Regions from separate parts of the Streptomyces sp. NPDC048584 genome, predicted to be linked through region 2. Evidence: riboswitches for the same ligand, from Rfam matches in the RefSeq annotation. Region 2 holds a riboswitch; the other holds the start of a gene.
What was found. Region 2 has a riboswitch for glycine ahead of gcvP (aminomethyl-transferring glycine dehydrogenase). Riboswitches for the same ligand answer to the same signal wherever they lie in the genome.
Positions count from the first base shown of each region.

Region 1: it holds a riboswitch for glycine, as region 2 does, so the genes downstream of both, gcvT (glycine cleavage system aminomethyltransferase GcvT) here and gcvP (aminomethyl-transferring glycine dehydrogenase) in region 2, are expected to answer to the same signal.

Region 1 is NZ_JBICWF010000022.1:9,198-13,606, forward strand. Features, by position in the region: gene ACGFR9_RS33785 (enhanced serine sensitivity protein SseB) at 129-890, opposite strand; gene ACGFR9_RS33790 (AAA family ATPase) at 943-1,611, opposite strand; glycine riboswitch at 1,834-1,934, shown strand; gene gcvT (glycine cleavage system aminomethyltransferase GcvT) at 2,104-3,222, shown strand; gene gcvH (glycine cleavage system protein GcvH) at 3,355-3,732, shown strand; gene glyA (serine hydroxymethyltransferase) at 3,747-4,409, shown strand, end outside.
Region 2 is NZ_JBICWF010000011.1:9,161-13,569, forward strand. Features, by position in the region: gene ACGFR9_RS23605 (DNA polymerase IV) at 1-1,185, shown strand, start outside; gene ACGFR9_RS23610 (PRC-barrel domain-containing protein) at 1,196-1,570, opposite strand; glycine riboswitch at 1,684-1,779, shown strand; gene gcvP (aminomethyl-transferring glycine dehydrogenase) at 1,954-4,409, shown strand, end outside.

The DNA of each region.
Region 1 (4,409 bases), on a different contig from region 2:
TGCGGTGCGCGGTGAGTGCCCGAGAGTTCGGGACTTCGGCGCCGTGGCGAGTGCGGGGGGTTGGGGTTGAGCGCGCCCGCGCGGCGGAGCCGCATGTCGATACAGCCCCGCGCCCCTGGGGGGCGTTGTCAGCGCTGGTAGAAGGGGGTGACCCTGGTGCGGAGGTAGTCGGCCACCGGGTCCTGGGTCAGGTCCAGGGCGATGAGGTTGACCGGCCAGGGGGGCGGGGATTGGGCCAGGGCTCGGCCCAGGGCGTTCAGGGGGAGGGTGCGGGGGTCTCCCTCCCAGGAGGAGAGTTGCACGCCGATGAACAGGGCCGGGGTCGCCGTTTCGATCGCGGCGAGGCAGCGGCGGGCCGTGGTGACGACGCCGATCGCGTCGAACTCCGCCGACGCCGCGGCGAGGAAGTCCACCGGGTCGTCCTGCCAGTCGGGTTCGAACAGCCGGACCCGGCCGCCGGCCGCCGTGCCGGCCGGCATGGCGCGTCCGGCGCGGCAGAGTTCGGCCACCGCCGGCGGCGGCAGCGGGATGCCGACCACACCGCCGGGGTTCACGGCGATGCCGACCTGCGGCGGCAGGCCGCGGGCGAACTCCACGGCGGGCGCGATCGTGTACGACAGATGGGAGCCGGCGACCTGGCGGAACTGCTCCTCCGAGCTGAAGACGGGGACGTAGGCCTGGCCGTCGAGTTCCATGGTGGGCAGGTCCAGGTCGGTGCTGTCGCGGCCGCCGCCGTTCGGCAGCGGGATCCAGACGAAGCTGCGGCCCAGCACCTCCACGACCCTGCCGCCCGCCGAGGGGACGCCGAGGGAGGCGGAGAGCACCTCCTCCAGCTCGTTGCCGGGCCATCCGCCGTGCGGGTGGGGGTGTGTCTGCGCCGGGAAGTCCATCTGCCTACCGCCTGCTGCCTGGAACCACTGCTGTGCCCGAAAGGCTATCCGGTCATCCGGTGAAGCCGACCCGGTGCAGCGCGTCGGCCGCGTCCCGGTCGATCAGGACCGCCGATCCGCAGCCCGCGGGCAGGCCGCCGCGCTCCACGTCGCGCAACAGCCGCTCGCTCGCGGAGCGATGGCGCAGGAACGCGTACCGGGAGACACCGCGCCCGCGTTCGCGCTGGCCGGCCAGGGCCTGCTGCGGCGTGACGTCCAGCAGCAGCAGATGCAGGTTCGCGCCCCGGCGGCGGGCCTCGCGGGCCAGCCAGCGGCGCACCCAGGCCTGGGTGCCGCAGTCGTGCACGACGACGGGCGTGCCGGAGCGCAGGGCGCGACGCAGTCCGGCGTAGTGGGCGAGGCGGACCAGCGGGCGGTACACCGCGTACGGCAGGAGGCGCGGCATACGGCGGTCCCAACGGTCGCGGGTGTCCTGGGAGTCGACACGGCCGCCGTGCACCGCGCGCCGCATCAGCGTGGACTTGCCGCTGCCGGGCAGTCCGGTGACCACGACGAGGTCGCGGGGTCCGAAGAGCAGGGCACGCGGGCTCCGGCCGGCCCGGGCGCGCAGATCGCGGACGACGGGCGCCGGCAGCGCGCCGCGGGCCCGGCGGGCCTGCGCGGCCGGCTGCTGGGGCAGCGTGACGCCCGTCGTGGTGGCGCACGCCGTGGTCCTGTTCACCGTGATCGTCCTCCCCTGGGGCCGGTACGGATACCGATCCCCCGCTGAGTGTAAAGAGAAGGTAATGCCGAGGTCTCTCGTTTCCGTCCGTTTCCTGAAACAGGCCTGTCACAGCCCGCCGTGACCGTGCCCGTACGCCCCGTGCACCCCCAGGGAAGGGTCCCCCTGCCGCACCCCGACAATGCGTGCAATGATGTGCGCGCCAACTGCATACCGGCCGTTCGAATCCGCGCGGGAGAGTCCCCGGCACTGTTTGCCGCCGGGGCGCCGAAGGAGCAAGTCCCTCCCTTGAATCTCTCAGGCCCCGTTACCGCGCGGGCGAGGCACATCTGAAAAGCGGGCCGCCCGAGGGCATGCAGCAGTGCTCCGGTGGTCCCACCCAAGGTGCAAGTCAGGACGCCCCGCGTGGGTGGTCATGGCGAACCTCTCAGGTTCCGATGACAGATGGGGAGGAATCGCCCTCGCCCGTCATGCCCTTGGGAGACCCGACCGATGAGCAGTACCGAACCCCGTCGGACCGCGCTCGACGCCCTGCACCGTTCGCTCGGTGCGACGATGACCGACTTCGCCGGCTGGGACATGCCGCTGCGCTACGGCTCCGAACGCGACGAGCACAACGCCGTGCGCACGAAGGCCGGCCTGTTCGACCTCTCGCACATGGGCGAGATCGCCGTCCTGGGACCGGCGGCCGCCGCGCTCCTCGACCACGCCCTGGTCGGCAACATCGGCGGGGTGAAGCCCGGCCGCGCCCGCTACACCATGATCTGCCGCGAGGACGGCGGCATCCTGGACGACCTGATCGTCTACCGGCTCGGCGACACCGAGTATCTGGTGGTCGCCAACGCCTCCAACGCGCAGGTGGTCCTGGACGCGCTCGTCGAGCGGTCGGACGGCTTCGACGCCGAGGTCCGCGACGACCGTGACGCGTACGCGCTGCTCGCCGTGCAGGGCCCCGAGTCCGCCGGCATCCTCGCCTCGCTCACCGACGCCGACCTGGAGGGCCTGAAGTACTACGCCGGCCTGCCGGGCACGGTCGCCGGTGTGCCCGCGCTCGTCGCCCGTACCGGCTACACCGGCGAGGACGGTTTCGAGCTGTTCGTGAAGCCCGAGCACGCGGTGGAGCTGTGGCAGGCGCTGACCAAGGCCGGCGAGGCGGCCGGGCTCGTTCCCTGCGGGCTGTCCTGCCGGGACACGCTCCGTCTGGAGGCGGGCATGCCGCTGTACGGCAATGAGCTGAGCCCCTCCCTCACGCCCTTCGACGCCGGTCTCGGCCGGGTGGTGAAGTTCGAGAAGGAGGGCGACTTCGTGGGCCGTACGGCGCTCGCCGAGGCCGCCGAGCGTGCCGCCGCCGTGCCGCCGCGGGTGCTGGTCGGTCTGGTCGCCGAGGGCCGCCGGGTCCCGCGCGCCGGGTACGCGGTCGTGGCCGGCGGCGAGGTGGTCGGCGAGGTCACCTCGGGCGCCCCCTCCCCCACGCTGGGCAGGCCGATCGCGATGGCGTACGTCGACGCGGCGCACGCGGCGCCGGGCACCGAGGGTGTGGGCGTCGACATCCGGGGCAGCCACGAGCCGTACGAGGTCGTGGCGCTGCCCTTCTACAAGCGGCAGAAGTGACACCGTCGGACGACGGCTTTCCGGACGACGGCGTTCCACGCACGAGGTGAGCGGGCCGTCGTGCCCGCTCACGGGTGCCGTACGCAGTCCCCTCAGTCATCAGCACTCCCCCCGTACAGGAGAATCCAGGCCATGAGCAACCCCACGCAGCTGCGTTACAGCAAGGAGCACGAGTGGCTGTCGGCCGCCGAGGACGGCGTGTCGACGGTCGGCATCACGGAGCACGCGGCCAACGCGCTCGGCGACGTGGTCTTCGTCCAGCTCCCCGAGGTCGGTGACACCGTTTCCGCGGGCGAGACCTGCGGCGAGCTGGAGTCCACCAAGTCGGTCAGCGATCTGTACTCCCCCGTCGGCGGTGAGATCACCGAGATCAACGAGGACGTCGTGAACGACCCGTCGCTGGTGAACTCGGCCCCCTTCGGGGGCGGCTGGCTGTTCAAGGTGCGTGTCACCGACGAGCCGGCCGACCTGCTGTCCGCCGCCGAGTACGACGCCGAAATCGCCGGCTGAGGAGTCGTAGCCGCATGTCCGTTCTGAACACGCCCCTGCACGAGCTCGACCCCGCCGTCGCCGCCGCCGTCGACGCCGAGCTGCACCGCCAGCAGTCCACCCTCGAGATGATCGCCTCGGAGAACTTCGCCCCGGTCGCGGTCATGGAGGCCCAGGGCTCGGTCCTCACCAACAAGTACGCCGAGGGCTACCCCGGCCGCCGCTACTACGGCGGCTGCGAGCACGTCGACGTGATCGAGCAGATCGCCATCGACCGGGTCAAGGACCTCTTCGGCGCCGAGCACGCCAATGTGCAGCCGCACTCCGGCGCGCAGGCCAACGCCGCCGCGATGTTCGCGCTGCTCAAGCCCGGTGACACGATCATGGGTCTGAACCTCGCGCACGGCGGGCACCTGACCCACGGCATGAAGATCAACTTCTCCGGCAAGCTCTACAACGTGGTGCCGTACCACGTCGGCGACGACGGCCAGGTCGACATGGCCGAGGTCGAGCGGCTCGCCAAGGAGAGCAAGCCGAGGCTGATCGTGGCCGGCTGGTCGGCGTACCCGCGTCAGCTGGACTTCGCCGCGTTCCGCCGGATCGCGGACGAGGTCGGCGCGTACCTCATGGTCGACATGGCGCACTTCGCCGGTCTGGTCGCCGCGGGCCTGCACCCGAACCCGGTGCCGCACGCCCAT
Region 2 (4,409 bases):
GCCTATCTGGTCCCGCGGTTCGCCCTCTACCGGTCGATCAGCGACCAGGTGATGCGGCTGCTGCGGGCCCTGTCACCGCTCGTGGAGCCGCTGAGCCTGGACGAGGCGTTCGTGGACCTGGAGGCCGGTGGCACGGCCTGGGACGAGCGGTCGGCGCGCCTGGCCGGGGCGAAGCTGCGCGCGGACATACGGGCGGGCACCGCGCTCACCGGGTCGGTGGGTCTGGCTGCCTCCAAGATGGTGGCGAAGATCGCCTCGGAGCAGGCGAAGCCGGACGGACTGGTGCTGATCGAGCCGGGCACGGAGCGGGCCCTCCTGGCCCCGCTGTCCGTGCGCACCCTGCCGGGTGTCGGCCCGGCCACCGGTGACCATCTGCGCCGGGCGGGGATCCACACGGTCGAGGAGATCGCGGAGGCGGGGGAGGACGAGCTCGTACGGCTGCTGGGCAAGGCACACGGGCACGCGCTGTTCGCGATGGCGCTGGCCCGGGACGAGCGGCCCGTGGTGGCCGAGCGGGAGACCAAGTCGGTGTCGGTCGAGGACACCTACGACGTGGACATCCACGACCGGGTGCGGGTCGGTACGGAGGTGCGGCGGCTGGCCGACCGGTGCGTGCACAGGCTGCGGGCGGCGGGGCTGTCGGGCCGGACCATCGTGCTGAAGGTGCGCCGGTACGACTTCTCGACCCTCACCCGCTCCGAGACCCTGCGCGGCCCCACGGACGATCCGGCCGTGGTGCGGGAGGCGGCCGCGCGGCTGCTGGACTCGGTCGACACGACCGGCGGGGTGCGGTTGCTCGGGGTCGGGGTCAGCGGGCTGGCGGACTACACGCAGGAGGACCTGTTCGCGCAGGCGGCGGGGGCGGTCGCCGAGGAGTCCCCGCAGGAGGAGACGGACGCCGCTCCCGCACCGGAGCCGGAGGCGCCCGCCGAGCGGCGCTGGCCGGCCGGACATGACGTACGGCATGCCGGGCACGGGCACGGTTGGGTCCAGGGCAGCGGTCTCGGCCGGGTCACCGTGCGCTTCGAGACGCCCGGCTCGGAGCCGGGCCGGGTGAAGACCTTCCGCGTCGACGACCCGGCCCTGGAGCCGGCGGACCCGCTTCCGCTGGTGCCCCGCGCGCCCGGGGAGGACGAGGACGTGGGCGCGGCGGCCGGCGGAGGGAAGAGGTCGCGGAACCGGTGAACGGTTCGGGTCAGGCCGGCTTGTCGTTGCCCGCGAGCTTGCCGAAGTCGTGGTCAGGGAGGGGGGCGGGAGCGGCGATGTCCAGACCGTAGTGGTGGTACAGCTGGAGTTCCTGCTCCGGGGAGAGATGGCGGCCCACACCGAAGTCTGGGGCCTCCTTGATGAGGGCGCGCTCGAAGGGCACGTGGAGGGCGCCGTCGACGAGATCGCTGGGTTCCAGGGGGACGAATGCGTCCCTGCTGAACAGTCCGGTGCGTATCGCCGCCCATTCCGGTACGCCCGTGGCGTCGTCGAGGTAGATCTCGTCGATCGTGCCGATCCGGGTTCCGTTGCGGTCGAACGCCTTGCGGCCGATCAGGTGGCGCGGATCGATGTCGGTCTGCACGGGCCCTCCACTGGTCGCAAACTCATCCGTAAGCACTACAGAACGGCACAATCGGCTGGACGGCCACTCGAAAGTTCTGATGGGGTGCGCGCTGGTACGCTGACAGCGGCTGCTGACCCCGTGCGGGAGAGCCCTCCGGACGTCACCGGAGGCGCCGAAGGAGCAAATCCTCCCCGGAATCTCTCAGGCACACGTACCGCACGGACGAGGTCACTCTGGAAAGCAGGGCGGGTGTCGACGGCTTCCGCTCTCACCGACGGTGAAAGCCGGGTGCCCTCGGGTGACCCGGTGAAGCTCTCAGGTTGAGATGACAGAGGGGGAGGCCGTCCGGGCACCCGTGCCGTGGTGCCCCTCGAAGGTCGTCGGACCAGGAGGCCTCCTCAATGACCGCCCCTCGCACTCCGCTCTCCGAGCTCGAACAGGGAATTCCCTTCGAGCAGCGCCACATCGGCCCCGACCACGAGGCCCGGGCCAAGATGCTCGCCCAGGTCGGTTACGGCTCGCTGGACGAGCTCACCGCCGCCGCGGTACCGGATGTGATCAAGAACGCCGACGCGCTGGACCTGCCGGGTGCCCGCAGCGAGGCGGAGGTGCTGGCCGAGCTGCGTGGGCTGGCCGACCGCAACGAGGTGCTCGGCTCCATGATCGGGCTCGGGTACTACGGGACCTTCACCCCGCCCGTGATCCTGCGCAACGTGATGGAGAACCCCGCCTGGTACACGGCCTACACGCCCTACCAGCCGGAGATCTCCCAGGGTCGGCTCGAGGCGCTGCTCAACTTCCAGACCGTGGTCGCCGACCTCACCGGCCTGCCGACCTCCGGTGCCTCGCTGCTCGACGAGGGCACCGCCGCCGCCGAGGCCATGGCCCTGTCGCGGCGCATGGGCAAGAACAAGAAGGGCCTGTTCCTCGTCGACGCGGACGCCCTGCCGCAGACCGTCGCCGTGATCGAGACCCGCGCCGAGCCGACCGGCGTCGAGGTCGTCGTGGCCGACCTGAGCGACGGCATCCCCGCCGGGCTCGCCGAGCGCGAGATCAACGGGGTGCTGATCCAGTACCCGGGCGCCTCCGGTGCCGTACGCGACATCAAGCCACTGATCGACCAGGCGCACGAGCGGGGCGCGCTCGTCACCGTCGCCGCCGACCTGCTCGCCCTCACGCTGCTGAAGTCGCCCGGTGAGCTGGGCGCGGACATCGCGGTCGGCACCACCCAGCGCTTCGGTGTCCCGATGGGCTTCGGCGGGCCGCACGCCGGCTACATGGCCGTACAGGAGAAGATGGCGCGCAGTCTGCCCGGACGGCTCGTCGGCGTCTCCGTCGACGCCGACGGACACAAGGCCTACCGCCTCGCCCTGCAGACCCGTGAGCAGCACATCCGCCGCGAGAAGGCCACCAGCAACATCTGCACCGCCCAGGTGCTGCTCGCCGTCATGGCCGGCATGTACGCCGTCTACCACGGCGCGGAGGGGTTGCGGCTGATCGCCCGGCGCACCCACCGCTACGCCACCGTCCTCGCCGAGGGCCTGCGGTCCGGCGGGGCCGAGATCGTGCACGGCTCGTACTTCGACACGCTGACCGTACGGGTCGCGGGCCGGGCCGCCGAGATCGTCGCCGCCGCCCGGGGCAACGGCGTCAACCTGCGCCTCGTCGACGCCGACCACGTCTCCATCGCCTGCGACGAGACCACCACCCGCGCGCAGCTGACCGCCGTGTGGAGCGCCTTCGGCGTCGACGGCGACGCGGAGGCCCTGGACGCGGCCGCGCGGGACACCCTGCCGGACGCCCTGGTGCGCAACGACGAGTACCTGACGCACCCCGTCTTCCAGCAGCACCGCTCCGAGACCGCGATGCTGCGCTATCTGCGCCGGCTCTCCGACCGGGACTACGCGCTGGACCGCGGCATGATCCCGCTGGGCTCCTGCACCATGAAGCTCAACGCGACCACCGAGATGGAGCCGGTCACCTGGCCCGAGTTCGGCCAGCTGCACCCCTTCGTGCCCGCCGAGCAGGCCCGGGGCTACCTCACGCTCATCCACGAGCTGGAGGACCGTCTCGCCGAGGTCACCGGCTACGACAAGGTGTCCCTCCAGCCCAACGCCGGATCCCAGGGCGAGCTGGCCGGACTGCTCGCCGTACGCGGCTACCACCGTGCCAACGGCGACGAGCAGCGCACCATCTGCCTCATCCCGTCCTCCGCGCACGGCACCAACGCCGCCAGCGCCGTGATGGCCGGCATGAAGGTCGTCGTCGTCAAGACGTCCGACGACGGCGAGATCGACGTCGCCGACCTGCGCGCGAAGATCGCGCGGCACCGCGACGAGCTCGCCGTGCTGATGATCACGTACCCCTCGACGCACGGCGTGTTCGAGGAGCACGTCGCCGACATCTGTGCCGAGGTGCACGAGGCCGGCGGCCAGGTGTACGTGGACGGCGCCAACCTCAACGCCCTGGTGGGTCTGGCCAAGCCGGGCCACTTCGGCGGTGACGTCTCGCACCTGAACCTGCACAAGACCTTCTGCATCCCGCACGGCGGCGGCGGCCCCGGCGTCGGCCCGGTCGGCGTTCGGGCGCACCTGGCGCCGTATCTGCCGAACCACCCGCTCCAGCCGGAGGCCGGCCCGGAGACCGGCGTCGGCCCGATCTCGGCAGCGCCGTGGGGCTCCGCGGGCATCCTGCCCATCTCCTGGGCGTACGTCCGGCTCATGGGCGGAGAGGGTCTCAAGCGCGCCACGCAGGTGGCCGTGCTGAGCGCCAACTACATCGCCAAGCGCCTGGAGCCGCACTACCCGGTGCTCTACACCGGCCCCGGCGGGCTGGTCGCGCACGAGTGCATCATCGA